One region of the Ruegeria sp. CDSA236 genome, then DNA from elsewhere that is predicted to be linked to it. Evidence: riboswitches for the same ligand, from Rfam matches in the RefSeq annotation. Region 1 holds a riboswitch; each other region holds the start of a gene.

Region 1 (11,252 bases):
CCACTTCCTTGTCGTCGCCGTTAAAGATTGACGGGTCGATATCGAGACCTTTCAGCTCTCCCTTGGCCGTGGCTGTTGCCTTGACCAGCCCTGCACCGGATTCGCCGACAACCATGATGGTATTCAGCTCTTCCTGCATATCCGTCATCTTGGTCTGTAGATCCTGCGCGGATTTCATCATCTTGGCCATGTCACCCAGGCCGCCGAGTCCTTTGAGCATCGGTATTCTCCTAATATCCGGTTTGACGCCTAAATACGGGCGCGGTCGGCGCGGCACAAGGGCCGAGCTGGCTCCCGCCCGTCGTCAAGGCCTTTCCTCCCGTTGGGCCCGGGAGGCTTCCAGTTGGGTCAGATGGGACGGTTTCAGTCTTCCTCGAACGGGTCCCATTCGTCTTCGACCTCGGGCAGCGCCTCGGTTTCCACTTTGGCGGCACGTTCTTCCGGTGTTTCAATCCGCTTTATGCGTGCCTTCGGAAATTGCATGAGCACCGCCTGAACCAACGGGTGTTTCTCAGCCTCTGCTTTCAACGCCAGCTCGGCGGCGTCTCGAATCTCGGCGATGGTCGCAACCTCACCATCGGCCACAATCGACACAGCCCAGCGGTTGCCAGTCCATCGTTGCAGCGACGAACCCAGTCTCGCTGCCAGATCTGTGGGTGCGTTCTGTGTCGGGGTGAATTCGATCCGCCCCGGTTGGTAAGAAACCAGCCGCACCCCGTTTTCGACCTCGACCAGAAGTTTCACATCCCGATTGGTGCGGATCAATTCAACCACGTGGTCAAAACTCGGATACCGTGCCAGCGCCGATTGGATATCATGAGCCAGAGCGGCCGAAGGCGCGCCGGCGGGGCTGCTAGTTGCGGACACGTAAGAAGATGATGCCGCTTGTACCGGAGCCTGAGAGGGCACGGCCATACCACCGCCAGGACCGCCATTCGGAGGCGGTGGCGGGTTGTCCTGCAGGCGCTTGATCAGCTCTTCGGGGCTGGGCAAGTCGGCAACATGGGTCAGGCGGATAACGGCCATTTCAGCAGCCATCATGGCATTTGGCGCGGCCGATACCTCTTCCAGCGCTTTCAGCAACATCTGCCACATCCGGGTCAAAACGCGCATTGGCAGGGCCTCGGCCATTTGCTGACCACGAGCACGTTCATCGGGGGAAACCGTCGGGTCCTCGGCTGCGTCTGGCGTGATCTTCACAACCGAAACCCAGTGCGTGATTTCGGCCAGATCGCGCAGCACGGATAGCGGATCGGCCCCTTCGGCATATTGCCCGCCCAATTCAGTCAGCGCGTTTGCTGCATCCCCTCGCAGGATCATTTCCATCAAGTCCAATACCCGGCCTCGGTCGGCCAGACCCAGCATCGCGCGCACCTGATCGGCGCTGGTTTCACCGGCCCCATGGCTGATTGCCTGATCCAGCAGCGAAGTTGCGTCGCGCGCCGACCCTTCGGCCGCGCGGGTGATCAGTGCCAGGGCATCATCCGCGATCTGTGCCTTCTCAGCCGCTGCGATCTTATTGAGCAGGCCAATCATGTCCTCGGGTTCGATCCGGCGCAGGTCAAATCGTTGGCACCGCGACAGAACAGTCACCGGGACTTTGCGGATTTCGGTCGTGGCAAAGATGAACTTCACATGCGCAGGAGGTTCTTCCAACGTCTTGAGCAGCGCGTTGAACGCGCTGGTCGAAAGCATGTGAACCTCGTCGATGATGTAGATCTTATAGCGCGCACTGGCGGCGCGGTATCGGACCGAGTCGATGATTTCGCGGATATCATTCACGCCGGTTCGGCTGGCGGCGTCCATTTCCATCACGTCGACATGGCGACCTTCCATGATGGCGACGCAATGTTCGCACTGGCCGCAAGGCTCGGTCGTGGGCTTGCCTTGCCCATCAGGACCGATGCAGTTCATGCCCTTGGCGATGATCCGGGCCGTGGTTGTCTTACCGGTGCCGCGGATGCCGGTCATGATGAAGGCTTGTGCAATCCGGTCGGCCTCGAACGCGTTTTTCAGCGTGCGCACCATTGCGTTCTGACCGACGAGGTCAGCAAAAGTTTCCGGGCGGTATTTCCGCGCGAGAACCTGATAGGCGGGGCTGGGCGTGTCGGTCATGTCTGCTCTGTTGGATTCGTGTCAGGTTTGCAGCGTAGAGACCCCCGCCGTCCGCGTCCACCGCGCGCGAAAAGGAATTTCGTTTTGGCAAGTTGTATCAGAGCCGGTAAATCATGAGGGGCTTTAGCCCCATGTGGTGATGCAGGAAAAGGAGCTGTGTTGGAGAGTTTTGCAATTCACCCTCTTGGATTGGGCAAAGGGCAGATCGCTCTGTGCCCACTGCCGGGTGTCACGGGCGATTATGCTGGGGATTTCGCAGTAATCCGGGATTGGGCGCCGGACCTGGTCATCTCGATGACTACTCTGGATGAGTTCCAGCATTCCGGCGCGCGTTCATTCGAGGCGGACCTGCAGTGCGAACGGGTTGCCTGGGTCCACCTTCCGGTCTCCGATTTCGGCGCCCCCACGCCTGAGGTTGAGGCGCTTTGGCCGCAAGCCAGCGCAGCCGTCCGACATGTCCTTGCCAGTGGCGGCAAGGTGCTGGTGCATTGCCGCGGTGGGTGCGGACGCTCGGGGATGGTTGTGATGCGGCTAATGGTGGAATGCGGCGAAGCGCCTGACCAAGCGCTTCGGCGGTTGCGTGCGGTTCGGCCCTGCGCGGTGGAAACCGACGCGCAAAAGGACTGGGCCGGGTTGCCGGCCCGAACCCTTCCTTGAATCAGGCAGACACTTGATACGGAATACTGTCGCTGCGCGGCGGCAGGGTCGAAACGTCGAGCATCGCACAGGGTGGTTCTGACAGAAAACCAGCGGATTTCTGGGTGAACTCCGGCCCGAACATCATGTCGCCATAGGCGTCCAGCTTTTCTGTCGGCGTGTCTGTGCTGGTGCCGCAATAGACCCTGATCTGTTCTGATTGGGCCCGAAAACGGGCCGTGCAGCCTTCGGTGCAATGGGTCAGATCGCTGGTACCTTCGACCTCGAATGTTTTGGATGTCGCAGGCCTTGCCGTCGCCATCGCCTCGGCCATGGCGCGTGCCATTCGGGCAAGGGCGGGGCAGGGTTTCCCGGTCCTCTGACAGACGGTTGCGGTGAATTCATGTGTCTTTGTCTTCCAGATCATAATGCGCCCTCCGCGCGCAGGACGAAGGGTGAGGATCAGGTGTGACAGCGCGCTGACGACCTGCCCGGACACCCCGCCCGAGTTTCGGTTTCGATACGATGGCAGGTCTCCTGACTTGCGGGTCGTCGCTTTGCCGACCTTCCCAGCCCTGGGGCCAGTGGTATTTCGGCATTGCTCACCGCTTACAGTTGCGGGGGCAGTCGCGGAGTTGGCCCTTTCCGGCATCGCCGGGGCAGACCGCACCGTGTTCCCTTTTCATCCCGCCCCATTTCCGGGGCAAGAACCATCACCACATCGCTAGCGGCTATGCAGACCCCGAGTCAAGCCACCTGTTGGGGTGCAAACCGGACGTTTGGTCATCTTGATGAAATCTTGACTCTGGTGGCCGAAATCGGGCCGATTGTTGAGTGAACCGAGTAGTTCAGAATTTGTCGGAGGCGCCATGCTTGATACCACGCCCTGCGTCCAGACTAAGGACTTTGACTTTGACTTTGCCTCAGGCTCTGCCAGCCTGTCGGCACGGCTGTATCTGCCTGCAACCGAGCCGAAGATCGCCGTGGTGATTCACAGCGCAACTGCAGTGCCGCGCGAATATTACCAGCATTTTGCCCGTTGGCTGGCCGCCGAACAGGGTATTGCCTGTTTGACCTATGACTACAGCGATTTCGGGCATTCGCTGCGCGACAAACTCAAAACCTCCGAGGTGACCATGGCGGATTGGGCCTTGGTCGACATGCCCGCCGCACGGGCTGAGATGCGCAGGCGGTTCCCGGACGCTTTGCAGTGGAGCATCGGTCATTCCCTTGGCGGCTTGCTGGGGCCGGTGCAGCCAGACATTGATCAGATCGACCGGATGATCTGTGTATGTTCGGGGCTGGTTACTCTGTCCGACCATCCCTGGCCCTATCGCGGGCTGGCGTGGATGTTCTGGCATGTGCATGGGCGTCTGGCAGTGAATGCGCTGGGCTATCTGCCGGGCAAAGCGGTGGGGATCGGTGCCGATTTGCCTGGTCCGGTCTATTGGCAATGGCGTAGCTGGTGCACGGCGCCGCAGAATTATGTGCCGCAGATCGGTGACGCTCTGCCCGAAGCGAGATGGGCGCAATCGAATACGCCGGTGGACCTGTTCACCTTCGAGGACGACCAGATGGTGCCGCCAGACGCTGTCTGGCGGCTTGCCGATCTGTATGGACCAAAGGCGCGGCGGCATCTGCTGTCTCCGAAAGAGATCGGAGTGCCCGAGATCGGTCATATCGGTGCCTTTGCCCGCAGAAATCAGGCGCTTTGGCCCCGGTTGATTGCCTGAAGACGCGCTTTTCCGTCCCCGTTAGGGTCTGTTGCGAGACTTTTTGTCATGCATGACAGACCGCACCATTTTACCAAAGGCTTTGTCGCGCGCCCGGGATTGCGCAAGGGTTTCAGAGTTCCTCTGATCCTCGCGCCGCAGCTTGTTCCAGCGTTCCAGCCGGTCCGGCGAGAGCAGGCCATCGGCAATCGCCTCTTGCACGGCGCAACCGGGTTCGGCCTGATGCTGGCAATCTGAAAACCGGCAGGTCGCAGCCAATTCCAGAAGGTCTGAGAAAACCTCATCCACGCCGTCTTGGGCATCCATCAAACGCAGGGCGCGCATTCCTGGCGTATCAATCAGCCACCCCCCGTTTCGCATCGGGTGAAGCGCACGATGGGTCGTGGTGTGGCGACCCCGTGCGTCATCCTCGCGGATCCCCGCCGTTGTCCCGGCCTGACCAGTCATGGCGTTCGCCAATGTGGTTTTGCCGACACCGGATGAGCCGACCAAAGCAGCAGTTTGCCCGGCAGGGCACCAGGACAGGATCGGATCAATCTCTGACGCCTCCAGCGCGTTGACGGTTAGAACGGTCAGAAACCGAGCCAGCGAACTGGCCTGACTGGCATAGCTCTCTGGGTCAGGGCAGCTGTCGGCCTTGGTCAGGACAACAACCGGATAGCACCCGGCCTGATGCGCCAGCGCCAGATAACGCTCTAGCCGTGCCAGATTGAAATCGGCATTGCAGGAACTGACGATATACAGCACGTCCACATTCGCCGCGATCAGCTGAACCTGCGCACCGGTGCCTGCGGCCCGGCGTTGCAAGAGGCTTTTGCGCTCCAAAAGATGCCGAATGCGGTTTTGATCATCCGCAAGGACCCAATCGCCAACCGCAAATTCGCCGGTTGATCGGTCAGGGGTCAGATCAGATGTGCCGCCAAGCGCATTCAGGCCGATCAGGCGATCACGATGGACGGCGTTGATGCGATGCGGTGTGCAGGTAGGGTTCACAGCATGTTGGGCTGCAAAATGAGAGGACCATCCCAGGTCCGAAAGTGTTTTGGACATTGTTCTGCCTGTGTTCAGATACAGGAAACCATCAGGGTGGCAGGCGCGCACCCATCGGTAACGTGTTCAGGCAAGAGCGGGGGTTAGTCCCGGAAACGCTCTGCCCGAAGGGTCATTGCTACAATCATAAAGTCCCTCCTGCGGCAGTCGTTGCGCGTAAGTGAGAGGTTGGACATCGACCCAAGCGGGGCTCGTTGTGGCTGCTTCCTTCCGGATCTGACCAGGTTGGCGAGGCGCTCGCCCGCGCCAACCTCTCGAGGGTGGATATAGGCAGTTGGCCGGAAAAACACAACCCGTCAGAAGGTCAGAAGAATCCGTAAAAAGCCATTTTCGTCGGTTCCAAGGACTTGTGGATCAAATTCCTGAATGTCCTGCAGATGTCGGTGGGCATTTGGACCGGTGCGTAAGATCGCTTGCGTACCAGTGTTACTGGTGATCCTGAAGGGTTCCTGGGCCTCTTCCAGCGGATCGCTGACCAAGGTGCCTGACAGATAATCCAGCAGGGCTTGCTGGACCGGCAGGATGGGCATGTCGATACGTTGCGCATTACCCGCAAATGGGAAATGCCCGCCCCCGCTGGCGCGATAATTGTTAAGCGCGACGGCAAATTGCTGATCCGGTGCAATGGGGGTGGCACCGACCAGAACCTCTGAAACGCGCCGGTTTTCGGCGTTGATCAAGGTGCCCATATCGTCGAAACGCGGAGGTTGTGTCAGATCAATTATGCAGGACAGCCCGTATAGCACATCAAAGTTGTGACCCACCCGATTTTCGCAAATAAGTTCGGATGCAGATCCGGTCGAAATCTGGTTGAAAACAGCTGCGGACATCTCAAGCCAGTCCACGATTTGGTCACCGGATACAATGACACCCTGCAATTCGTTTGGAAAAACATGCAGGTCAACCACGTTACGCAGGAATATCTCGCCAGGCTTAACATCCGTATAGAATCGCGGCCCGGCCCGACCGCCGAATTTCGAAGGTGAAACCGCCGATAAAATCGGAATATCTGCCAGGTCGGTTTCGGACATACACAGACGTAACGCGGCAGCCTGGGCGGCGGCGACCAGCCTCAGCCCACGGTCCTCGGTGCAAAAGCTGAAATAGCTGTGCAGATGGTGCGGGGTGCGGCCGACCGGCTGGCCCGCTCGCCTGCGGGTTTCGGCATGACCAGAGGAAAAGAGATGCAACAATTCCGGATCTTCGGGCGCCAGTGATACGATTTCGTCGGGACGCCCCGCAGATATCGGTCGCAGCGCCGCCCGGGCTTCGCCAACGGTCCAGCCGCCGCGCTCTGCCGAGTGAAGTTTCAGGTCGACCACCCCCAGATGCGATCCGGCCGTTCCGGGTAAGACAACTGGTTTGCCATGCACCAGAGTGTTTTCAGAGCCGGCCTTGGCGGGATAGGTCAAATGGGAATGGCCAGCAATTATTGCGTCGATACCTTCGATTTCGGCCAGCGGAATAATCGCGTTTTCCATATTCTGTTGTGACGTGTCCGGTCCGAAACCGGTATGGGCCAACGCGATGATCAGGTCGCAATTTTCGTCTTGGAGCTTTCTGACTTTGTTTGCCGCACAAGTCAGGATGTCCTGAGTGGTAAGGGTGTCGTGCAGCTTGTGCGCCTCCCATTGTGCTGTCTGAGGGGGGAGGACCGAAAATACACCAATCTTCAGGGCCATAGGTGTCGGCGCGCCAGGGATCTCTTTGTGCAAAATGACATGATCTTGCCAGATCTGTGGTCCATTCGTGCGCAAGGCATTGCTGCTGAGCACAGGGCAGGGGGCGTCAGAGATAACGTGCTGTAAGAATTGAAGCCCGAATCCGAAGTCGTGGTTTCCCAGGCCAATCGCGTCATATCCCAGGCTGCCGAAGGCCTGCATCAGGATGTGCGGCGCATTGGCGGGATCGGCAGCCCAATCCCCCAACGGTGTACCCTGCAGAGCGTCTCCGTTGTCGAAGAGCAAGACGATATCTCCGTCTGCCTCAGCCTCGTTCCGCGCCTGCCGGATCAGGCTGGCCGTTCGGGTCAATCCGATCGTAGGTTCGTCTTGATCCGCGTAATAATCAAAACTGCACAGGTTCATGTGCAGATCGGTGGTCGCCAAAATCCGGATACCTACAGACTGATCAGACAAATGCGAAATTGTTTTCAATACTCTACTTTTGGCAGTTTTATGAATAACAACTTCAACAAAAAGCATAGTAAGTGCAAATTTTTTTATGCACTTGCGGTAATTTGACGGGATCGCCTCGGTTTTCGGTCGTGGAATTGTCGTTGCAACACCGAAGCTGTCATGGCAGCCCTGTGCAGGCGAACCAGAGGAACTTAAATGAAGAACGCGGAACAGGTAACGTTTGGTGGATCAGGGCTGGATCGTGCCGCACATCTTCGTGGAGACGTCGACGCGATGGCAGCAGCGCGAGCACATCCGAAAGCGAAATGCCTGTTGCTGTGGCGCGGAAAGCTGCTGGTTCAAGGAGAGGCCCTTGATCAACTCTGCTTGTTACCTGTCTTGCACGAGCTGATCGCAAATGGTCCCGGTGGGATCGTCCCAGCGCCAGTATTGCTTGGTCTCTCGGATGAGGTTCCGGTTTTTGCCTTTGATATATCCGATTGGATGCCCGAGGGCGTTGACCTGTCCGAGCTTGGAGCATTCTTCGACCGATCAGAGCAACAGCACCCGGATTTGCCTGAAGGTCAGGTTTTTGTCGAATTGCGCCGCATCATGGCGCGCCTTTCCCCACGTGATGCCGAACTTTCGGCTTCCGCCAAGGCGGTCATCGCCTGGCATGAAACCCATAGGTTTTGCGCTCGTTGCGGCGCCGCCAGCGATATGGCGCAAGCAGGATGGCAACGCAGTTGCCCGTCGTGTGGGGGGCAGCATTTCCCACGCACCGACCCGGTGGTCATCATGTTGATCACATATAGGAATTCGGTGCTGATGGGGCGATCCCCGGGATGGCCTGAAGGGATGTATTCGCTACTGGCCGGATTTGTCGAACCCGGAGAAACGCTGGAAGCGGCGGTGCGCAGAGAGGTGATGGAAGAGGCCGGTGTCCCCGTCGGGCAAGTAACCTATCTTTCCAGCCAGCCCTGGCCCTTTCCGGCGTCACTGATGTTTGGCTGTGCAGGCGAGGCATTGTCGCAAGAAATCACTATAGACCCGGTTGAAATCGAAGACGCGATATGGGTGAATAAGGCTGAAATGATGCAGGTCTTTGCTGGGGAACATCCCAGCCTTCTGCCAGCGCGCAAAGGCGCGATTGCGCATTTTCTGCTGCAAAACTGGCTTGCAGATACGCTCGACTGACAAAATACTGGGCGAATAGGCAAGAGAACGATAACCCACCATGCAATTCTCCGCACGTGAAGATATTCAGGCCCCTGTCAACGCCGTGTTCGAAATGTTTGCGGATTTCGAACGGTTCGAGCGGATGGCAATGCGCCGCGGGATCGAGGTCCGGCGTTTGTCAGGGCATATGGGCGTTGTGCCCGGTACATCCTGGGAGACCGAGTTCCGTATGCGCGGAAAGCCCCGGCGCGTGGAAATCAATATGGCCGAATGTGATCCACCGACCCATATGCGGTTCGAGGCGGCAAGCAAGGGAATGAATGGCTCAACCAGGGTCGAGTTTCTGGCCCTGTCGCAACGTAGAACCCGGCTGACCGTGGATATGTCGCTATCGGCCAAATCCCTGCCTGCACGGCTGTTGCTGCAATCGCTCAGATTGGGTCAGTCGCGGTTCCGGCGACAGTTTCAGGCCCGCCTCAGCGAATTCGCGCGGGAAATGGAAGAACGTCATCTGCACGGTTCTTGAGAATTCCGAGACAAGAGGCCCTGAATGTCTGATGTGATATTGCGCAGCGCTGTTGTGGATGACGCCAAAGGTATTTCCGAGGTCCTGCAAGAGATCGTGACCGCCGGTAAGCGCACCAAACCCAGCGATGAGGGTTTTGCCAAAGAGCATTACATCAGCCACCACGGCAGCATCCAATGCACCGTGGCGGTGCAGGGTTCACAGGTATTGGGCTTTCAGGCGCTGAAACTGGCCGTCGACGGAAACCCTTATGGCGTAACAGCCGGTTGGGGCATCATCGGAACACATATACGTCCATCAGCCGCGCGCATGGGGGTCGGGCGGGCCCTATTTCAGGAAACGCTGCTGGCGGCCCGCGCCGCAGGTCTGCCTGCAATAGACGCGACCATTGGCGCGCAAAATGCCGAAGGCCTGGCCTATTACGCGGCCATGGGATTTGTCGATTACCGCTCACATGAAGGGGCGATGTGCAAGAAATACCGGCTGGGTTGAGCTAGCCGCGCGGCTGGACTGCCGGATAGACGCCCAGAATCTCGACATTGGTGGTAAAATGTTCCAGCTCTTCCAGGGCCAGTTGCACATTGCGATCGTCCGGGTGCCCGACAATATCCGCATAGAACTGAGTGGCCGTGAACGACCCGTCGACCATATAGCTTTCCAGCTTGGTCATGTTGACACCATTGGTGGCGAACCCGCCCATCGCCTTATACAGCGCGGCCGGGATGTTGCGGACCTGAAACACAAAGCTGGTGATCATCCCATGCGCCCCGCGCCGCGACAGGTCCGCATCGCGTGACATGATCAAAAAACGCGTGGTGTTGTCGTCGCTGTCCTCGATATGGCGGGCAAGGACGTTCAGGTTATAGATCTCTCCGGCCAACTCGCTGGCCAGCGCGGCAGAATGCAGTTCGGCAGCCTCGGAAACCTCGCGCGCGGCGCGGGCATTGTCCGGGCTGACGCGTCCGTGAATGCCGTGCTGCTTCAGGAACCCAGCGCATTGTGGCAGCAGTACCAGATGCGAATGCGCTTCGGTGATGTCGCTCAGCTTGGCACCGGGGACGGCCAACAAATTGATGTGTACGCGAACAAAAGCTTCGTCGATGATATGCAACCCGCTATGGGGCAGCAGGCGGTGAATATCGGCCACCCGCCCATAGGTCGTGTTTTCGACCGGAAGCATCGCCAGGTCTGCTTTGCCGGACCGAACTGATTCGATCACATCCTCAAATGTGCGGCAGGGCAGGGCCTCCATATCGGGACGAGCGTTTCGGCATGCCTCGTGGCTATAGGCACCGGGTTCTCCCTGAAATGCGATACGTTTTGTCATTTGGTCGATTCCGTGCAACAAGTTCCAGAATTGGGCGTTTAGTCGCGGTGTCTATACCTTGCCTCTTGTAAGGGGAAGCCTTAGACACCCCGCAGACAGCTGAAATGGACTCGCGATCAATGTTCGACACGATGACAGTTACCAAGGCCGCAGCAGGCCTGTTTGGCACCTTCCTGGTGCTGCTTCTGGCCAAATGGGCCGCAGAAGAGCTTTACCACGCCGATGCCCATGGCGAGACGGCTTCGTACATCATCGAAACCGAAAGCGCAGGCGAAAGCGCCAACGGTGAAGAGGTAGTATTTGAAGAGCTTCTGGCCGCCGCCGACGTTGAAAAAGGCGCCAAAGTTTTCCGCAAGTGTACCGCGTGTCACAAGCTGGAAGACGGTGCAAACGGCACAGGCCCCTATCTGTATGGTGTCGTTGACCGCCCTGTCGCAACGGCCAGCGGTTTTACCGGCTATTCGCCACCGATGCAGGCCCATGGCGGCAACTGGACACCCGAAGCACTGGATGCCTTCCTGACCAAGCCAAGCAGCTATATCTCGGGCACATCCATGAGTTTTGCTGGC
Region 2 (9,497 bases), on a different contig from region 1:
GGGCAGGCGGAACCGGGTCACACCCTCGCTGACCATGCGGGCGTCGCACAGGATCGGTGCGCCGTCTTCCAACGCGGCACGGGCCGAGGTCACAAAACCGGTTGAGAAATGCACGAACTCTTCCAACCCCACCATACCTGCCGCGTGGATCATCCGAACGGCGACCTGTTCCTCATCGGCGTCGAACCGTGCCAGATCGGCCTCGGAACGGATGGTGGCAAAGCTTTGTTTGTAGATCGCCGCGCCGTCGGTTTCGTATTCATAGGGCATCAGGAGAAGTCCATGGTCATAAGTGTTTCGGGGCTTAACCCGCGCAGGTTTGGCTCATCTCCCGCGCGGCCTTGTTTGACAAGATCAAATCGACCATCGTGGCCGACCAGGGTGACATCAGCTGGTCCCATGCGCGCGCATCCTTTAGCACAGCCCGAGACATGCAAGTGGCCGGGAATACGCGAGGCCAGCGCGCGGGCGATATCGCGGGTCTCCACCTGCGCCTGCGGGCAGAGCGGGGCGCCGGGGCAGGCGTCAGTGGTCATCAGCGGGTCGGTGCCATCGGTGACGAACGCTGGGGCGGGTATCGCCGCCCCGCCTTCCATCAGGAACAGCCGCCAAGGGGTGACCCGCAGCGCAGAGGCACCGCAGGTCTCAATCAGCCCCGCAAGCCCGCGCGCTGGCAACTGACCGAACGCGGCTCCGTAAAACGCACCCAGCTCCACGATGCCCGGTTCAGGCAGAGCGCCAACATCACCCGGTGCGCTGCCTTGGCATTCTGACGGCAAATCCTGTGACGCAACCAAGCGGGCCATGCGCCGGGCCTCGGGAGTTTGGTGATCCGCGAACCATTCGGCCAGCGCGATCAGGTGGTCGATGGCGATTTTTTCGGTCACGCGACGCCCTGTTTCGGCGCCATCAGCGCGTAGGATCAGCCCGTCGGGGCCTGTCTCCAGCCGGATATCCGCCGAATCCCCGACCAACAGGCGATTTGGTCCGGTGTCGATGGCAAACCCAAACTTGGCTGGTAGCGACGGCAATTCACCCAACCGGTCGATCAGTTCCTGCGTCAGTCGTGCGGTAAGATCGCCGGATTGGTAGAGCGGCGTCACCAGAATATTGCGCCGCACCTCGATACCCGGTTCCGCATCCAAAAGGTTCAGCGCAGCGAGTTCTTCTAGCAAAGGTTGGTGATCGGCCTCGGCCACACCGCGCAGTTGCAGATTGGCGCGGTTGGTCAGGTCAATTGTGCCATTGCCAAACCGGTCGGCAAGTTCGCACAGGCCTAACATCTGCGCAGCCTCAAGGCGCGCCAGCCGCGGCCGAACCCGCACGACCAACCCGTCCCCCGACATCATCGGGCGATGGGCGCCGGGGCACCAGCCCTGAACGATCGGTGCACTCATCCCAACCCCTCCAGATCGGCTCGGATCGAGTTTCGGCGCGTGTTCCACAGGCCAGCCTCGAGCAGCGCACGGAACCGATCCTGCATGGCCTGATGCGCCTGTGGGTTCTTCTCTTGCAGAAAGGCATCAACCTCGGCGTTACCCAGTGTGGCATCGTGGTAGATGTCAAACAGATGCGGTGCAACGGTTCCCGACAGATGGGCAAAGCTTGCCATATGATCCAGCGTTGCCGCGATCTCGGCGGCGCCGCGGAACCCGTGCCGTTGCATTCCTGCGATCCAGTCAGGATTAGCCGCGCGCGCGTGGACAACGCGGCTGATTTCCTCAGACAGGGTTCGGGCGCGGGGGATGTCTGGGTTGGTATTGTCCAGATGGTACAGCTGCGCAGTACCGCCAGTGACTTTCTTGGCGGCGGCAAAACCGGCCTCATGCGTGGCATAGTCATTGGCCAACAGCAGATCGGTTTCGGTCAGGTCCTGAAGGTGAACAAAGCTATCGGCGTGGGCAACGCGTTGGGTTATACCATCGACATCCCGTGCAATTTGCTCGCCCTCAAGCGCAAAGGAACTGGCATCCAGCCAAGCCTGACCGGCCTGTGCGCGCGCTTCGTCCGTATAGATTTCGGATAGCTGCGTCATGTTCAGGCCATAGCTGCCGGGGGCGGGGCCATAGACACGGGCGGCCGGTGCCTGCCCGGCATATGGGTTCCAGTCTGCTGCCTCGTCCCGTTCACACAATGCTCGCACTGCCTGGCCATACAGCGCAGAAAGCGTCGGGAATACATCGCGGAACAGGCCCGAGACACGCAAGGTCACGTCTAGCCGTGGACGGCTGAGATCAGTGATTGGCAGCACCTCGATGCCGGAAACCCGCTCCGACCCCTTGTCCCAAACCGGTTTCACACCCAGCAGGTGAAGCGCCATGGCGAATTCTTCACCCGCAGTGCGCATCGTGGCCGAGCCCCAGAGGTCGACAATCAGCCCCTTGGGGTAATCGCCTTCTTCCTGCAGATGCCGCCGCACTAGTTCCTCGGCCAGTTTGACACCTTGGGTATAGGCCGCGCGTGTTGGAACCGAACGCGGATCGGTGGTGTAAAGATTTCGCCCTGTCGGCAGCACGTCCGAGCGCCCGCGATAGGGTGAGCCAGACGGGCCAGCCTCGATCCGTTTCCCGGCCAGTGCGTCCAAAAGTGATTGACGTTCCGCATGCGCCGAAGGCGTGGCATCAAAATTGCCGGTCACTTCGGGGACGCGGCCAAAGACGTGCAAGCCGTCGCCGAACTGGCTTTCTTTGATGTCGCAGACAAATCGGTCGATACGGGTGATCGCTTCGGCGGTACAGCTTGCCTGATTCAGACCCAGATCGCTTTCCAGACCAATGGCCTGCGCCTCATCCCGTATGTCTTCTTGTAGTCGGTCGCGGCGTTTGGGGTCCAGCCCGTCGGCGTTCGAGAATTCGTCCAGCAGGGATTCCAGCAGCACCATACGGTCCGGCGTGTCACTTGTTCGCATCGGGGGCGGGATATGGCCCAGTGTAACCGCGCCGATCCGGCGCTTGGCCTGTGCGGCCTCGCCGGGGTCATTCACGATAAAGGGGTAGATCACCGGCAGATCTCGGACCAACGCCTCAGGCCAGCAGTTTTGGGACAGGGTGACCGATTTGCCTGGCAGCCATTCCAACGTGCCATGCGCGCCGATATGGATCAGCGCATCCGCGCCATGCCCCTTACGCAGCCAGAGATAGAAGGCAACATAGCTGTGGCGCGGGGTGCGCGAAAGATCGTGATAGTCGTCATCGCGCAGCTCGGGCGTGCCGCGTTCCGGTTGCAGCGCGATCAGTGTCTTGCCCCTGTTCAAGGCGGTAAAGTGGAACGCACCATCGGCAAAAACCGGGTCGTCCTCAGGCTTGCCCCAGACGGATTGCAGATCCGTTTGCAACTGTTCCGGCAAGTCTGCCAGCGCGGTCTGATAGGCCGCGAGCGGCCAAGACAGTCGCGCATCCAGAAGCGTCTCGGCAATCGGCGCGCCAGGTGCGGTGTCATAGCCTTCGGCCTGCAGATCAGACAGCATCGCCTCGGCCGAGGCCAGCGCATCCAGGCCAACCGCATGGGCCATCTGCCAGTCCTTGCCGGGATAAGTCGACAGCACCAACGCTGGGACCTGATCTGGCTTGGGTTTGTCGCTTAGGCGCAGCCAGCCGTCCACCCGATCAATGATCGCCTCAACCCGTTCCGGCTCGGGGCGGTGGGCAAAACGGGAATATTCCAGATACGGGTCGCGCTTGCCCGGTTCCTTGAACGAAGCGATGCCCGCCGAAATGCGGCCATCCACCTCGGGCAGGACCACATGCATTGCGAGGTCGGCGGGGGACAGCCCGCGTTCCGCATCGACCCAAGCCTTGCGGCGTGCGGTGGACAAGGCGACCTGAAATACCGGCACATTGGCGGCGTCCAGCGGGGACGTTCCCGAGGCGCCTTTGCCCGAAAAGGAGGTGGCGTTGATGATTGCCGAGGGGGCCAGCGCTACGACCTGTTCGCGCAGCCAGTCAGCGGCGGTAGGGGCTTTGAGCGACGGCGCAAATAGGCCAACAGCCTGAAACCCACGCGCATGCAGACGGTGGATCAGGGCCGCGACCGGGGCAGTGTCTGCCGAGGTCAGATAGGCGCGATAGAAGGTCACGAGGATGCGCTTGGCATCACCGGCGAATGCGGTATCCGCCGGGATCACACCGCGATCCGGGCACCATACGCCACATTCCGGGATCGTCTTGGCCCCCATCACCGGGCCAGAATAAAGCCCCGCGGCCAGTGCCATTTGCGCCAGCGCAGCCTGCGCTGCGACCTCACCGCCTGTGTCGCAAAGATGCGCCAGCCGCCGCAGGGTTGAAACGGGCAGGGTAGAATAGTCATCCAGTCGCGTATCTTCACGTCCATCCGCAGGCAGCACAGCAACGGCCATGCCCTTGGCGTGGGCCAGTGCCAGAACCTGCTGCAACCCGTAGGACCAGTAGGGCACGCCACCGATCAGGCGGATCAGAATGCCTTTGGCGCCCTCCAGCGTCTGCTCGACATAGGTGTCGACAGAAAGCGGGTGCTTCAGCGCCGTCAGATTGGCCAGCCGCATGGTCGGCATCCGACCTTCGGGTCCACCACCACGATGCCAGCCTGCCGCGAAAGCGCCAAGGTCACTGTCGGAAAAGGACAGCACCACCAGATCCGCCGGGCTCTGGCCCAGATCGGTTGGGGTCTCCGTTTCCTCTAACCCGTGGCTTTCGCGGAAGACGACGTGCATGGCTTACTCGGCGGCCTCGGTTACACCCACGAGGATTTCGCGGATTTCAGCCTCTTTGATGTCGTCATGCTCGGCGATGACCACCAGACGCGAGCGACGCTCTTCACCTGGCTCCCACGGGCGGTCGTACTGATGACGCACACGGGCCCCGACGGCCTGCACCAAAAGGCGCATGGGTTTGCCGGTAACAGCGGCATAGCCTTTGACCCGCAGGATGTTCAGTTCATTCGCCAGACGTTCGATATTGGCGACCAGCTGGGCCGGATCGGTCTGTTCCGGCAGCTCGACAATGATGCTTTCGAAATCATCATGCTCGTGATCGTGGTGGCCATCGTGATGGCTGGGACGTGCCTCCATGTCATCTTCGGCAGCGGCCTCAAGCCCCAGCACAACACGTACATCCACAGCGCCTTCGGCCACTTCGACCACGGGCAGCGGGCGCGGAGCCTCTGCCGCGATGATTTCCTTGGCCTTGGCGACCCCCTCGGGGCCAGCAAGATCAGGCTTGGTCAGCAGAATGATGTCGGCGCAGGAGATCTGGTCCTCGAACACCTCGGATAGCGGCGTTTCGTGATCAATCGAGTCATCGGCCAGGCGCTGGGCATCCACCGCAGCGACATTCGGGGCAAAGCGACCGGCGGCCACAGCTTCGGCATCGGCCAGAGCAATTACGCCATCCACGGTGATTTTCGAGCGGATATCCGGCCAGTCGAACGCTTTCAGCAGCGGCTTGGGCAAGGCCAAGCCAGAGGTTTCGATCAGAATGTGATCGGGGCGCGGCTCTAGCGCCATCAGCGCCTCGATGGTCGGGATGAAATCATCTGCCACGGTGCAGCAGATGCATCCATTGGCCAATTCCATGATGTTTTCCGCCGGGCAATCGGGGATCGCGCAGGATTTGAGGATATCGCCATCGACGCCAACATCTCCAAACTCGTTGACCACAATGGCCAGGCGCTTGCCCTGCGGGTTCTGCATCAGATGACGCACGAGCGTGGTCTTGCCCGAGCCCAGAAAGCCGGTGATCACAGTGACGGGCAGTTTTTCGAGATTGCTCATATCTAAGCTCCAATCGGGGGAATGCGGGCCGCACAGTTTTTGCGGAAATGTTCAGGACGTTCGCGCCATTTAACGAGGCCATCTTGGGTCGCGAGATATTTGGTCGCGCCTTCAACAATGGTCTCGACATGATCGGTTTCATCGAGATGCTCATAGACAAAGGTCCAACGTTTGGGTCCGCCACGCAGCACAATCGAGCAGCCCTGATCGCAATTTGAAAGGCATTCTACTGCCTTCAAAGTGACGCCATCAGGAAGTTCTGCCTGCTCCAACGCCTTGTGCAGCAACGCCCCAGGACGATCTGCATCATTCTCGACGGGCAGGCCGCGGCGGCAGGTCGTGCACACCAGCAGTTCAACAGGTGTGGTCTCGGTCATGTCTCTCATCCCCCCAAATCCTCTTCGCGGGGGACGGGGTTTCATGCGGGCCACGTATTGCGACATGGGCCCGACACCGGATCACCCCGTCCGGTTTCAACTTCGGATGTTGGCAGGTCTCCCGGCTTGCGGATGTCAGAGGCTGGCCTCTGGCAGATGTCCCGCCTTCCCGGCCTGTCTGGCCAGTGGCTTTGGGCACCCTCTCCGGTCACGGTCGCGGGGGCGGCTGCGTTTGACGGTTGACCGCTGACGCATTCCCTTTTCATCTGCATGTGCAGACACCAACGGATGGGACATGCGGCACGGGCAGGGGGCTTGTCAAGCGCGGCAGACGCACGGAAATCATCGAGAATGGAAAAGCGACCTGCCAATGCCTGTCAGCGGCATGTTTGGTCAGCCATATGCAAAATGACCGCAGGCGAACTTGGGCTTTGCGCCTCGAAGATATCCAGACGAAAGGATTCGCGGGCCCGTTACTTCAAAGGGCATATCGCGTGGAATCGATAGAGCGGTCAAATTTACCGGCCGAGCCAGTGAGTTCACCGCCTTCTGATCAATCCGGTGTCAAGCTTCACTCAGCAGAGCACTGCCGTGGCGAGACGGCGTGTCGCAGGCTCGAAAAGCCGAATGCGAAGCAACTGTTTGAAAGTATTGGAGGCGAGTACCTGTTTTGAAATCGAACCCTGTCAGAATTAATAGATAATAAAAACAGATACTTAAACCCATCTCGCATTCTTCGTAACCAAGAAATGTTGCGGGATTTGTTGCGGGATTTTGGTCAGCTCATTTAGAGATCCAAATTTTGTCGTGCTGCTGTGGGTAAGTGTTTGCTGACGCTTTAACTTCGGACGAAACATAGCCTCTTTGAACCCGCTTTAAACCAGTCCAAAACTTTCGAATTTCCAATATGCGAGAGTTCTTTGAGTAGTCGACGTAATGATCTTCATTCTGACCGTCTTTTCGTCTCATAATGGAGGCGTGTTTAGGATAGTCGCCTTTGGCGATCTGTAACACATGGTCGGCGGAGTGGAGCGTGTTTAAAGCACCTTCCAAGACAGCCTCGGTAGCTGCCCTGAAGTCTTCGTGACAAAGTGCGAGGCACGAAATGAACCCTCGTGCAAAGAACTTCAAGTCCAAATGCTTAAAGCCCAATGCACTAACTTCATCTCTAGTGCGTCGTTTGAGTCTGTCAGAACTACAGAAGTCCTCGACCGAAATCTTAGGGTCAGTTGTAATTCGTAGGCGAGTCGGTGTGTCATCTCTGACGTTGTCCGTTGGTGACTGATTAAAGTCGCCGAATGCGAGAGTTCCCAGAGGCAAACGGTTGTGCAAAGCATGATTGCGAAGCTCGTACATAACTCGGTACTCAAGGCTGCCATCAAAAACAGAACTGAAGCTGCTTTGAAGGTCTATTTGTCTTCCAACAAGTTTAGAAAGCAAAGACATGCGCCTATGCAATTGTTCCTCGTAGACTCTAGACGCCGTAAGTACTGAGATCAGCTTAAGGTTCACATTTTGCCTAGCGTCGTCGAAGAAGTGATCAACGTCTCGTTGCATGTCCTTCTCGAAAAGATACCTAAGTCCGACGCTGATCAGGCTTTCTTCAAACTCGATGAAGGCATTTGCCAATAGGGTAAATGTGTCTTCTACGTCCCAAATTGGCTTGATGACATTCTTGGCATGAAGGATTTCATTGAAACGATCTTCGTCAATTTCGACAGCCATTCCCCCAATAAAACCTTCCGCGAGAAGAAACTGTGCCATGAAAATACCTGTTGCTGTCTAAGCGTTTGCGACCCAAAAATCCGCTCCATTTTAAATGAGAGCGAAACACGGATTTAGAGGGAACAAGTCCCCAAAAAGTCAACAAGAAACGTGTTGCGGGAAATGTTGCGGGATTTTGCAAAAAGTTAACGTGCGAAAGCCGGGCAACTATTTGAAATCAAACAGTATCAGATGGTTAGGTTTTTTCGGTGTTAACTTTTATGGAGGCGAGTACCGGAATCGAACCGGTGTACACGGATTTGCAATCCAGAAAGAGCGTAAGCGAAAACAACGGCTTAAGGGTGCAAAACACCCCCTGACAAAAAGTGAACAAAAAGCGAAAGTTTCAAAGCCAAATTCGCCGTTTCAAAACGAAAAAGGCCCCGTCACAGCGGCAACTGTGAACCGGGGCCAAATAGAAAAAGCCTGTCAGCTTTCGCAGTACGTTAGCATGAGCAAGCGCCACACCGCAAACGCTCAGTCGGCTTTTTCGCGGCCGTTGACCGGTGAGGTGGTCCAATGAGCTGGCGCATCGCAAATGAATGCGCCGAGCGCCGCTTTGGCAGTGCCGCACGCAAGCAGATCATCATGTTTCTGGCCGACAAGGCGAGCGATGATGGCTCTGGTATCTGGTGCTCCAAGGGGACTATCCAGCGCCACACAGAGCTCAGCGAGAGCACGGTGAAGCGCACGATCATCGACTTCCTGCGCGAAGGCATTCTGATCGAGACAGGGCGGCGGCATTGCAAGAACGGCTACACCGTCATTTACCGCATCGTTCTGGAGCGCGTGGCCGCGCTCGAACCCACGGCTGAGCCCGACATCGAGACGGGGGTCACTGTGAACCCCGTCCAGCATGACCCCGGTACGGGGTCCACGGTGAACGGGGTACGGGGTTCACGGTGGACCCCAAACCATCCTAAAACCATCCATAAACCACCTACGCGCAAGCGCGAGGCGGCGGAGGAGGTTGAAGATCTTGAAGCTGAGAAAATCTTGGCGGCCTATCCCGAAGACAGGATCCGAGATCGGCGGACCAGTCTGCGCCTAATCGCAGCGGCTGTGAAAGCCGAGGTGGAGCCCGATGATCTGAAACAGGCGGTCAAAGCCTATGCGAAGGAAAGCGAGGGCTTCACGCGCAGCAAGGTCTGCTTCTCAGACAATTGGTTCAAGATGCGCCGGTGGGAGAAGGGACTGGCCCAGATACAGGCCGATCGCAAAAAGGCGCGAGAGGCCGAAGCCAATGGCCGTGCGAGTCTTGCCGAGTGGATTCACGAGTGTCATCCTCTGTGCCGCCACATCACCAACCGGCAGATCGAGGACTTGATCGCGTCAAAGCTGGTGACGCCTGAACAGGTTCGCGCGGCGGGGCTGCAGGTATGAGTGCAGCTCGCATGTTACGCTGTGGCGCAAAATTTATATTTTTACGTTGCGGCGTAATTTTCTTTGATTTACGCTGTGCCGTAAAAGGAGCCGCATCATGGACCTCACTGCACGAACGGCCGAGCAGATCGGCGAGGCACTACGCCGGACGCGCAAAGCGCGCGGCTGGACCCAAAGCGATATCAGCGCGCGCACGAATTTGCGCGTCGCGACGATTTCGTCGCTCG
Region 3 (11,252 bases), on a different contig from region 1:
TTGCCATGGCAGCAGCGGTGTTCGAAGCGCTGGAAAACGGCCCCCGTGAATGGCGTGACCTACCGGTTGAGGTGCTGCCCGGGATCACCGCGATGCTTGCGGCCTCAGCACGTGCAGGTGCCCCGCTGGGGCATGATTTCTGCACCATAAACCTGAGTGACAACCTCAAACCTTGGCCTCTGATTGAGAAGCGCCTGCGTCTGGCCGCGCAAGCGGATTTCGCGATGGCGTTTTACAACCCCCGCTCGAAATCCCGCCCCGAAGGCTTTGTCAAAACACTGGAAATTCTGCGTGAGGAATGCGAACCCGAACGGCTGATCCTGTTCGCCCGCGCTGTTTCGCGTGCGGATGAGGCGATCCGGATTTCGACTTTGGCCGAGGCCACGCCCGATATGGCCGATATGCAAACCGTCGTGATCGTCGGCTCATCCCTGACGCGCGTGATCGAACGCGACAGTGACCCGATCGTCTATACGCCGAGGTTCACCCCGGAATGAGCCAGCCAGTCCAGAACCTGCGGAACGCTCGACAGTTCCAGCCGCTGCGGCAGGGCTGGACGGTCGATCATCAGCACCGGTACGCCCAGCGCCCGCGCGGCGTCCAGTTTGGCGCGCGCGCCGGCGCCGCCCGCGTTCTTGGATACCACCAGCTGCGTGCCGTGGCGCTGCATCAACGCCCGGTCATCAGCCTCGGCAAAGGGTCCGCGCGCCACGACAACCTCGCAATTCGGCAAGGGCAGGACATCGGGTTCATCCACCAGCCGCAACAGGTAATGGTGCTGGGGCTGGCTGACGAAATCTTCGAGATGCATGCGCCCGACCGCAAGAAACACGCGCTGCCGATCACCGGACAAGGCGGCCACGGCTGCAGCGATATCCGGGACACGCTGCCAGTTGTCGCCGTGTTGCGTGGTCCATTCGGGCCGTGTCAGCGCCGCCAGCGGAATCTGTGCCTCATGGCAGGCCTCAATCGCGTTACGGCTCATCCCGGCGGCAAAAGGGTGGGTCGCGTCGATCACGTGGCTTATGCTGTGGTCATGGATATATTTCACCAGCCCTTCGTCCCCACCGAACCCGCCAACACGTACCGGCAGAGGTTGCGGGCGCGGGTTGTCCACACGTCCTGCATAGGAATAGGTCGCGGGAATACCCCGCTCAGCTATGGCTTTTGCCAGCGCGTTGGCCTCGGTCGTGCCGCCCAATATCAGGAGGTTGGACATGTCTGAAGCTCCATGGCTGACCGTTTTGGGTTTGGGCGAAGATGGACTGGATGGCTTGCCCCCCGCAAGCCGTCAAGTGCTGGAACGCGCCGAAATCATCATGGGGCCACCGCGACACCTGTTCTTGGTTCCCGATTTCGGGGCCCAGCAGGTGGAATGGCCCATGCCCTTTGCCGATGGTCTGCCGATCCTGACCGGTTTTCGCGGGCGATCAACCGTGGTTCTGGCCTCGGGCGATCCGTTCTGGTTCGGTGCCGGATCCGTGATCGCACGGAATTTCGAGGCCGGGGAATGGACCGCCCTGCCCGGCCAATCGACGTTTTCGCTGGCCGCTGCGCGGTTGGGCTGGCCGCTGGAAAGCACGCAGACATTTGGTCTGCACGCGGCCCCGCTGACCCGGCTGCGCCCGCATCTGGCCCCCGGCCTGCGCGCGATTCTGCTGTTGCGCGATGGTAAGGCCGTGACGGAACTTGCCACCTATCTGACTGACACCGGCTTTGCCGACACACACCTGCATGTGATGGAGGCCCTGGGCGGCCCGCGCGAACGGGCGCGCAGTGTCTCGCTGACCGAGGCGCTGTTGGGTGGGTTCGATCACCCGGTCTGCGTCGGGCTCGAGGTTGCTGGCGGTGGACAAGCCTTTCCGCGCGCCTCTGGCAAACCGGATGAGATTTTTGAGACCGACGGCCAGATCACCAAACGCCCTATCCGTGCGCTGACCCTATCGGCGCTGGCCCCGCAGCGGGACGAGCATCTGTGGGACATTGGCGGCGGCACCGGGTCAATCAGCATCGAATGGCTGATGTGTGACCCAACGCTCAGCGCCACAACGATCGAACCCCGCGAAGACCGCGCCGAGCGCATTCGCCGAAATGCCGACGCGCTGGGTCAGGACCGGCTGCAGGTGGTGCACGGCACCGCCCCGGATGCGCTTGACGGCCTGCCCCTGCCCGATGTGGTGTTCATAGGTGGCGGGCTAAGCGGGGATCTGTTGCAATGGCTGCAAGCGGCTCTGCCATCTGGAACGCGGCTTGTGGCCAATGCTGTGACACTGGAGAGCGAAGCTCTGCTGGCGCAATGGCAGGATAAGCTGGGCGGCGAGCTGCTGCGTATCGAGCTGGCACAAGCCTCAACCCTGGGGCCACGGCGCGGATGGAAATCGGCTTATCCGGTGGTGCAATGGAGCGTGACGCTATGATCGTCGCAGGCATCGGATTTTCCTCGACCGCTACGCTGGACAGCCTGCGCACCGCCTATGATCAGGCCAGTGTTGGGCATTCTGTGGACGCGCTGGCCACGGTTGCCGACAAGGAAGGCCACGCCGCGCTGACAGATTTGGCCTCGGCCATTGCCCTGCCCTTGCATTTCATTGCTCCCGCCGATTTGGCTGGGCAGCGCACCCTCACCTGCTCGACCCGCAGCCGCGCCACCTATGGCACCGGCAGCGTCGCCGAAGCATCCGCCCTTGCCGCCGCCGGACCTGGTGCGCGGCTGATCTCACCCCGACAGATTTCAGACGACCGGCTGGCCACCTGCGCCATCGCCATCGGAGGACAGACATGACCGTTCATTTCATTGGCGCTGGACCGGGCGCCGCCGACCTGCTGACCCTGCGGGGGCGCGATATCATCGCCGCTTGCCCGGTCTGCCTGTATGCGGGTTCGCTGGTGCCAGAGGAAATTCTGGGCCATTGCCCCGACGACGCCAAGATCGTGAACACGGCGGCGATGGATCTGGATCAAATCATGGCCGAGATCGAGACCGCACATCAGGCCGGTCTGGATGTTGCGCGACTGCATTCCGGCGACCTGTCGGTCTGGTCGGCGATGGGCGAACAAATCCGCCGCCTCAAGGAATTGGGCATCCCGGTCAGCGTGACCCCCGGCGTGCCGTCTTTTGCCGCTGCAGCCGCATCTCTGGGCACGGAACTGACCCTGCCCGGACTTGCGCAATCAGTGGTCCTGACTCGGACACCGGGACGCGCATCGTCGATGCCCGAGGGCGAGACGTTGGCGAATTTTGCCCGTACCGGGGCGACGCTGGCCATCCACCTGTCGATCGGCAATCTAGACACTGTGATCGCCGATCTGACCCCGGCCTATGGCGCCGAATGCCCGGTGGCCGTGGTCTATCGTGCCAGCTGGCCCGACGAGCGGATCATCCGTGCGACGCTGGCGACGCTGAAAGACGCGCTGGACGAGAGCATCTCACGCACAGCGCTGATCATGGTGGGTCCAGCACTGGCTGGTGAAGGGTTTGGCGAAAGCTGCCTGTATTCAAAGGATTACGACCGCCGGTATCGCCCGCAAAGCGCGGACAGCCCTTGGTCAAGCTGGAGCCATGGTGATGACTAACCCTCCGGGCATTCTGATTTCGGCACCGTCTTCGGGGACTGGCAAGACCACCGTGATGCTGGGCCTGCTGCGTGCGCTGGCCGAGGATGGCCTGACCGTTCAACCTTTCAAAAGCGGCCCTGACTATATCGACCCGGCCTTTCACCGGGCGGCGGCTGGGCGCGCCTCGTTCAATCTGGACAGCTGGGCGATGGGCGATCCTCTGCTGAACGCAATATCGGCACAGGCTGACGGCGCGGATATCGTCGTAGCCGAAGGATCGATGGGTCTGTTCGACGGTGTCGCCAAACCCGGTGAGATTGGCCATGGATCTAGCGCGGAAACCGCGCAGCGTATGGGCTGGCCTGTGGTGTTGGTTCTGGATGTCGGCGGTCAGGCGCAATCAGCTGCAGCCACGGCGCTGGGGTTTCGGATGTACAACCCCGACCTGCCCTTTGCCGGGGTAATTTTGAACCGCTGCGCCAGCCCGCGCCACGAGCGTCTGACTCGGTTGGGTATGGAACGTGCAGGCCTGCCGGTTCTGGGCGTTCTGCCACGACGCGGAGACCTGACACTTCCCGAGCGGCACTTGGGTTTGATCCAGGCGGTGGAACATCCCGATCTGGAAAGCGCCATTGTCGGCTATGCTGCGTTCCTGCGTGAACATGTCAATCTGGAGGCGATCAAGCGGGCGGCTTCCTCAAGCCCAAATAGGCCATCGTCAGCCGTGCTGCCCCGCCCTCCGGCGCAGCGGATCGCACTGGCCCGGGATGCTGCGTTTTCGTTCACCTATCCGCATTTGCTGGAAGGCTGGCGCGCGGCGGGTGCAGAAATCCTACCGTTTTCACCACTGGCGAATGAAGCCCCTGCCCCGGATGCCGATCTGGTCTGGCTGCCGGGTGGGTATCCCGAGTTGCACGCAGGCACATTGGCCGCCGCCAACACCTTCCAGACTGGGCTGCGCAAACATGCCGAGACAAGACCTGTGCATGGCGAATGCGGGGGCTACATGGCGCTGGGTCAGGCGTTGATCGACAAAGAGGGTGCCCGGCACGAAATGGCGGGACTTCTGGGCCTTGTGACCTCCTATGAAAAGCGCAAGTTCAACCTGGGTTATCGCAAGGCAGAATTACTGGCCTCGATGGCTGGATTTGCCGAAGGCACAGCGCTACGCGGGCATGAGTTCCACTATTGCTCGATCATCGAACAGCCTGACGCGCCGCTGGCACGCGTGTTCGACGCCGAAGGCGCGGAAGGCCCGCAAACCGGATCGGTGCGAGGCAATGTCACCGGGACATTCTTTCATCTGATCGCCGAGGCCTCGGCATGAGTGGTTTTGTGTCCTTCATCGGTTCAGGCCCCGGCGACCCGGAATTGCTGACGCTGAAGGCGGTAGACAGGTTGCAGAAAGCTGATGCGGTGCTGTTTGACGACCTCAGCAGCGGCCCGATCCTGAGCCACGCCCGCGAGGATGCTGATCTGGTTGGTGTCGGCAAACGCGCCGGGCGCCCCTCGCCCAAGCAGGATCACGTCAGCCGCTTGTTGGTCGAATATGCACAAACCGGTCAGCATGTTGTGCGGTTGAAATCCGGTGATGGCGGCATGTTCGGCCGGCTTGAAGAAGAACTGGTGGCCCTGCAAGAGGCCGGGATCGACTATGAAATCATCCCCGGCATCCCCTCGGCGGTAGCGGCGGCGGCAGCGGCAGGCATTCCGCTGACCCGGCGACTGACCGCGCGGCGCGTGCAATTCGTCACCGGCCACGATGTCAGTGGCAAACTGCCCGAAGATCTGAACCTGGCAGCACTGGCTGATCCACAGGCTACGACCGTCGTATTTATGGGCAAGCGCACCTTTCCCCTTTTGGTTGGCGCCCTGCATTCGCACGGCCTACCGCTGGACACGCCTGCATTGATGGCCGAATCCGTCTCGACCCCCGAACAAAAGCTGCAACGCTCGACCATCGGTGCCTTGTCGCAGCAGTTGGAAACCGAGATCGGCACCGCCCCGGCCCTGATCCTGTATGGACCTCTGGCAGAGTTCGAAAATGATTGACCTGACGCTGATCGGTATTGGCACCGGCAACCCGGATCATGTGACATTTCAAGGGGCGCAGGCGATCCGTTCGGCGGACCTGATCCTGATCCCCCGCAAGGGCGAAAACAAGGCCGATCTGGCAGGGCTGCGCGAGCAGATCATCGCTCAGGTCGCGGATACTCCTCCGCAAATCGCGTATTTCGACATTCCCAAACGCCGTGCCGATGATGGCTATTTACGCGGAGTGGACGAATGGCACGACGCGATTGCATTGCGCTGGCAGGAGGCCATCGCAGCCCACCCGAAGGCCCGTCATGTGGCGCTGCTGATCTGGGGGGATCCGTCGCTGTATGACAGTTCGCTGCGAATCGCGGCACGTTTGACCCCTCAGCCAGAAACACGCGTGATTCCCGGCATCACAGCGCTGCAAGCGCTGACGGCGGCCCATGCGATTCCGATCAACGAACTGGGCGCGCCCTATATCGTCACAACTGGTCGTCGCATCCGGGACGAAGGATGGCCGGAAACCGCAGAAAACGTGGCGGTGATGCTGGATGGTGAATGTTCATTCCAAAACCTGGACATGGAAGACTTGGACATTTGGTGGGGCGCATATGTCGGCATGAAAGAGGAAATCCTGATCAAAGGCCCTTTGGCCGAGGTTGCGCAGCAGATTCTGGACCGCCGCGCCCATGCCCGTGCCGACCATGGTTGGATCATGGATATTTATTTGCTGAAAAAGCGCATAATCTGACACAATACGTCGCAAATGATGATTGCACCGCCACAGCTATAGCGGCTAAATGGGGGTGTCTGGTCCTGCCGGAGAAATCCGGATGCTAAGAGGGAATTTGGTGCGACTGCCTCGGTGGTCAACTCCAAAGCCGCCCCCGCGACTGTAAGCGGAGAGCCCCTGTTCAACCAGCCACTCCCGGTTCTCCGGGGGGAAGGCGAACAGAGGCATCGACCCGCAAGCCAGGAGACCTGCCAGGCGCAAAAACGAAACACCGGCCGTCGGGTGCGGCGGCAGAGGAGAATACAAAATGGCAACACAAACGAAAACAGCATCCGCCGCGCGTACAGGCTTTGTTCCGGTCATGTTTGCAGTGGTTCTGGGTCTGGGCCTCATTACGCTGACCGGTCACGTTCAGGCAGCGGCCCTGCATGATGCAGCGCATGACGTGCGTCACGCGACCGGCTTCCCCTGCCACTAAGACCGTGTTCAGTCGTATATTGACCAGCGCGTTGTTCGCTGGTGCTGCAGCGGGGCTGATTGCCGCCTTGCTGCAGTTGGTATTTGTGCAACCAGTATTGTTGCATGCCGAGCTTTATGAATCCGGAGAGCTGGTGCATTTCGGGGCCGAGACCGTATCGGCTCATCCCGAACTGCCGCGCATGTTCTCTGAACTGACGCGTGATGCGCTGAGTGTCATCTTTACCATGCTGACCTATACCGGCTATGCGCTGGTGATGGTTGCGCTGATGTCGGTAGCCGAAGGTCAAGGGCATCAGATTGATGGCCGGACCGGCGTTCTTTGGGGGTTGGCCGGATTTATCGCTTTCCACCTTGCACCAGGTTTCACCCTTGCGCCCGAAGTGCCGGGTGTCGCGGCAGCCGATGTCTATGCGCGTCAGGTCTGGTGGTTCGCAACAGTTGCAGCAGCCCTTGTCGCCATGTGGTTGATCGCCTTTGGAGGTAACCTGATCAGCTATGTGATCGCCGCGGTACTTCTGTTGGTGCCACATCTTATCGGTGCACCCGAGCCCGATGTTTTCACCGGCCCTGTGCCGACTGAAATTGGAGCGTTGTTCGCGGCACGAGCTTTTGGAATCGGTCTGGTTGCATGGGTTCTGGTTGGCGCGTTCGCTGGCTATTTCTGGCAGAAAGAAGCGCAACATTCCGAAGCAACGGCCTGATCGCACTTAGATTGAACGCGCCGGGTGTAAACTTGGCGCGTTTCCCTATGTTTTCAAGGAAATACAATGACCCGTTCACTTGCTCTATTCGTGATCGGTCTGGTCTTTGGCGGCGGTACAGGATTTGTAATTGCTGCTGCAAACGGCGTCACATTTGATGGCCACGACCATTCTGATCCGTCTCTTCACGGAGCCTCACCCACTGAGACCATGGCCCACGATCATTCCACGGCCTTGAACCTACCGGCAGGCACAGATGCACCTACACTGGACATCGCTCTGACACAGGATCCTATGTCTGGCTGGAACCTGCATGTCATGCCAAAAAACTTTACCTTCGCACCGCAGAACGCATCGACCGCAGACATGGCAGGCGAAGGGCACGCGCATGTTTACATCAACGGAGAAAAGCTCGCCCGGCTTTACGGCAGTTGGATGCATATTGATCAGTTGCCCAAAGGCGAGGTCGAGGTTTCGGTTTCGCTGAATTCCAACAGCCATAACCCGCTTTCGGTCGATAACGTGCCGGTTCGTGCTGCGGTTACGGTTCAGGTCGACTAAAGCGCCGGAATACGCGCACGCAAACACATCCGAAGCCGCCCGCAGGGTCGGGCGTCTTCGATCCAGCCCTGCGGGCTGTTCAGGTAAGTACGGCAAGTTTCAGCGATATCCGCAGCATCCGCCACCACATCGACACCCGAAAACACATAAGATGCGCGCCCCAGCGCCTGTATAGCCAGCGCCGTGGGTTCCGCGCAGCCGCTGAAACAGGCGTGTTCGCTCAATTCGACCTGATCCGTCAATCCAGCCCTTTTCAGTGCGTCCTTCACAGCCTGCACCTCGGCCGCCCGATCGCGTGCGGTGCCACAGGTTTTGCAGATCATCAGGCGCATCCGAACCAGCCCTTTCCCTTCGTCCTGCGCCCGTTTCTGCGGCTTTAAGCGACGCGGCGCAATCCCGAATGCACACAAGATTGTGAGTGCGACGTTCTCACATTTCTGGCAGGATTCCTGCAGACACCTTAAAAGGAAGCCTCTGGATGAAACTGCTTTGGACCGTCTTCGCCCTGCTGGCCCTGCCCGCCTGGGCCGACGAACCGCTCTCGGGATGGGCCGTGTATCCAACGGGCAAAAGCTATGATGAATTAGTCTCGGACACCAAATCGGCGGTTAAGGCAAACGGTCTGATCGTGGTCACGCAGGCCGGCCCCACCAAAGCCGCCGCCGCGCGGGGAATTACAATCCCAGGCAATCTGGTGATCGGCGCCTTCAACAATGACTATGCGGTGCGCGTGCTGGAAACCTCGGTGCGCGCAATGATCGAAGCACCGATCCGGTTTTACGTGACCGAAAACGAGGACGGCACCGCCACCCTATCCTATAAAACGCCCAGCTTTGTATTCGCGCCCTATATCTATGAGGGCGGAGACCCCCTGAGGGACATTGCCCAGGAATTGGATGACACCTTTCAGATCGTGGCCGAAGCCGCTGTCAAATAGTCACACTGGCGTGATGCGCCTTGCGTCCGGGTCTGTCCTCCGCAATCTGCGTTGAAACAGTTTTCGGAGCTTTACTGATGCAGGACTCGTCGCCCCGCGCTGCGGACATTCTGGCCCAACGGCTTTATGAGGCTGGCTGCCGCCACGCTTTTGGCATGCCAGGTGGCGAGGTGCTGACCCTAGTGGATGCGTTGGAAAAGGCGGGGATAACCTTTCACCTGACCAAACACGAGAACGCGGCCGGCTTTATGGCCGAGGCGGTGCATCACCGCGACGGCGCCCCGGCCATTCTGGTGGCCACACTCGGCCCAGGCGCGATGAACGGGATCAATGTGGTCGCCAATGCGTTGCAGGACCGGGTGCCAATGATCGTGCTGACCGGCTGTGTCGACGCAGATGAGGCGCTGACATACACCCATCAGGTCATGGATCACGCACGGGTCTATCGCTCGATCACCAAAGGGACGTTCATGCTGACCGCCAAAGGCGCGGATATTATCGCAGACAAAGCGGTGTCGCTGGCCAATCAACCGCGCCCAGGACCGGTGCATATCGACGTGCCGATTTCGGTTGCGGATGCGCCTGTGACCGATGTCAAACGCCGCCGTCTTGTCAAACCTGCCGCCGTCGCGCCCGAGGGGGATTGCGTTGAAAAAGCCCGCCGCTGGGTGGCACAGGCCGAACGGCCCATCGCGATTATCGGCCTGGATGTTCTATATGACGACTCGCGCAATGTGGTGCAGGCGTTCCTTGAACATTTTGGCATTCCTTTTGTGACAACCTACAAGGCCAAGGGCGTGGTTCCCGAGGATCATCCACTGTGCCTTGGCGGCGCGGGCCTGTCGCCGCTTGCTGACACCCATCTGGTGCCGCTGGTTGAACAGGCCGATCTGGTGTTGTGTCTGGGCTATGACCCGATCGAAATGCGCCCAGGCTGGCGCGAGATTTGGGACCCCGAAGAAAAGCGCGTCATCGACATTTCGGCGGTTCCGAACGATCACTACATGCATCAGGCCGGGTTGAACCTGGTGGCTGATACCGGCGCGACCCTCGAGGCCATTGCAAAGGGCAACCCTGCCCGCGCCACCTGGCCCGGCGGCGAACCCGAACAGGTTCGGGCCGCCCTGGCGCGAGCCTTCCCTACTGATGACGTATGGGGTCCCGCCGCGGTAATTGCGGAAACCCGCGCGGTTCTTCCTGCCGAGACATTGGCCACCGCTGACAGTGGCGCGCATCGCATCCTTCTCAGCCAGATGTGGGGATGTTCCGAAGAACGCGGGCTGATCCAATCTTCGGCGCTCTGCACCATGGGCTGCGCTCTGCCAATGGCCATCGGGCTGAAGCTGGCCGAACCCACGCGCCCGGTCATCAGCTTTTCCGGTGATGCCGGGTTCCTGATGGTCGCCGGAGAACTGTCGACCGTTGCCGAGATGGGTGGTAACCCGATTTTCCTGGTGTTCGTCGACGCCAGCCTTGCCCTGATCGAATTGAAACAGCGTCAGCGGCAAATGGGGAACGTAGGCGTCGATTTCGACCGCCACGACTTTGCAGCTTTGGGCCGGGCCTTCGGCGGGAATGGTCACACGGTGCGCACCCGCGCCGAACTGAGGGATGCTCTGGAAGCGGCAACCAAGTCTGATAGGTTCACCGTAATTGCTGCTGAGATTGATCGCGGAGGATATGATGGCCGGATCTGAAGGACCCCTGAAGGGCGTCAAGGTTCTGGACCTGTCCCGCATTCTGGCCGGACCGACCTGCACACAGTTGCTGGGCGATTTGGGTGCCAGCGTTATCAAGATCGAAAACCCTGCCACTAAAGGGGACGACACGCGCCAGTGGGGCCCACCCTATGTCGCAGATGCCGACGGGGTTCCATCGGATCTTAGTGCCTATTTCATGTCAGCCAACCGCAACAAGAAATCAGTCGCCATCGACATAACCACACCCGAAGGTCAGGCGGAAATTCGGCGGCTGGCCTCGTTTGCGGACATCCTGATCGAGAATTTCAAACCCGGCGGGCTAGCGAAATACGGGCTGGATTACAAATCGCTCTCGCAGGAATTCCCTAGCCTCGTCTATTGTTCGATCTCAGGCTATGGGCAGGATGGGCCTAACGCATCAAAGCCCGGATATGACCTGATGGCGCAAGGCTATGGCGGTGTCATGTCTCTGACCGGCGATCCCCAAGGGGCGCCGATGAAAGTTGGAGTTGGTATCGCTGATGTCATGTGCGGTATGTATGCCTGCG

What was found. Region 1 has a riboswitch for cobalamin ahead of AC2FLB_RS13170 (hypothetical protein). Riboswitches for the same ligand answer to the same signal wherever they lie in the genome.
Region 2: another riboswitch for cobalamin. It lies ahead of AC2FLB_RS03610 (DUF1636 family protein); the one in region 1 lies ahead of AC2FLB_RS13170 (hypothetical protein).
Region 3: another riboswitch for cobalamin. It lies ahead of AC2FLB_RS03680 (CbtB domain-containing protein); the one in region 1 lies ahead of AC2FLB_RS13170 (hypothetical protein).

What each region holds. Positions count from the first base shown of each region.
Region 1 covers NZ_JBXWPG010000007.1:136,126-147,377, forward strand. Annotated here, with positions in the region: gene AC2FLB_RS13155 (YbaB/EbfC family nucleoid-associated protein) at 1-220, opposite strand, end outside; gene AC2FLB_RS13160 (DNA polymerase III subunit gamma/tau) at 364-2,115, opposite strand; gene AC2FLB_RS13165 (protein-tyrosine phosphatase family protein) at 2,272-2,772, shown strand; gene AC2FLB_RS13170 (hypothetical protein) at 2,774-3,178, opposite strand; cobalamin riboswitch at 3,262-3,481, opposite strand; gene AC2FLB_RS13175 (alpha/beta hydrolase family protein) at 3,621-4,484, shown strand; gene rsgA (ribosome small subunit-dependent GTPase A) at 4,506-5,534, opposite strand; RNA gene ffs (signal recognition particle sRNA small type) at 5,693-5,791, opposite strand; gene AC2FLB_RS13190 (5'-nucleotidase C-terminal domain-containing protein) at 5,831-7,672, opposite strand; gene nudC (NAD(+) diphosphatase) at 7,868-8,848, shown strand; gene AC2FLB_RS13200 (SRPBCC family protein) at 8,889-9,356, shown strand; gene AC2FLB_RS13205 (GNAT family N-acetyltransferase) at 9,381-9,848, shown strand; gene AC2FLB_RS13210 (prephenate dehydratase) at 9,850-10,683, opposite strand; gene AC2FLB_RS13215 (c-type cytochrome) at 10,803-11,252, shown strand, end outside.
Region 2 covers NZ_JBXWPG010000001.1:705,140-714,636, reverse strand. Annotated here, with positions in the region: gene AC2FLB_RS03630 (precorrin-8X methylmutase) at 1-270, opposite strand, end outside; gene cobG (precorrin-3B synthase) at 270-1,397, opposite strand; gene cobN (cobaltochelatase subunit CobN) at 1,394-4,687, opposite strand; gene cobW (cobalamin biosynthesis protein CobW) at 4,691-5,746, opposite strand; gene AC2FLB_RS03610 (DUF1636 family protein) at 5,749-6,123, opposite strand; cobalamin riboswitch at 6,218-6,424, opposite strand; gene AC2FLB_RS03605 (hypothetical protein) at 6,907-7,887, opposite strand; gene AC2FLB_RS03600 (hypothetical protein) at 8,039-8,410, shown strand; gene AC2FLB_RS03595 (hypothetical protein) at 8,407-9,270, shown strand; gene AC2FLB_RS03590 (helix-turn-helix domain-containing protein) at 9,368-9,497, shown strand, end outside.
Region 3 covers NZ_JBXWPG010000001.1:715,974-727,225, forward strand. Annotated here, with positions in the region: gene cobJ (precorrin-3B C(17)-methyltransferase) at 1-497, shown strand, start outside; gene AC2FLB_RS03645 (cobalt-precorrin-6A reductase) at 470-1,219, opposite strand; gene cbiE (precorrin-6y C5,15-methyltransferase (decarboxylating) subunit CbiE) at 1,218-2,417, shown strand; gene AC2FLB_RS03655 (cobalamin biosynthesis protein) at 2,414-2,782, shown strand; gene cobM (precorrin-4 C(11)-methyltransferase) at 2,779-3,573, shown strand; gene AC2FLB_RS03665 (cobyrinic acid a,c-diamide synthase CobB) at 3,560-4,882, shown strand; gene cobA (uroporphyrinogen-III C-methyltransferase) at 4,879-5,607, shown strand; gene cobF (precorrin-6A synthase (deacetylating)) at 5,600-6,343, shown strand; cobalamin riboswitch at 6,387-6,595, shown strand; gene AC2FLB_RS03680 (CbtB domain-containing protein) at 6,633-6,803, shown strand; gene AC2FLB_RS03685 (CbtA family protein) at 6,808-7,506, shown strand; gene AC2FLB_RS03690 (hypothetical protein) at 7,573-8,067, shown strand; gene AC2FLB_RS03695 (DUF1636 family protein) at 8,064-8,477, opposite strand; gene AC2FLB_RS03700 (DUF302 domain-containing protein) at 8,546-9,004, shown strand; gene AC2FLB_RS03705 (thiamine pyrophosphate-binding protein) at 9,082-10,701, shown strand; gene AC2FLB_RS03710 (CaiB/BaiF CoA transferase family protein) at 10,688-11,252, shown strand, end outside.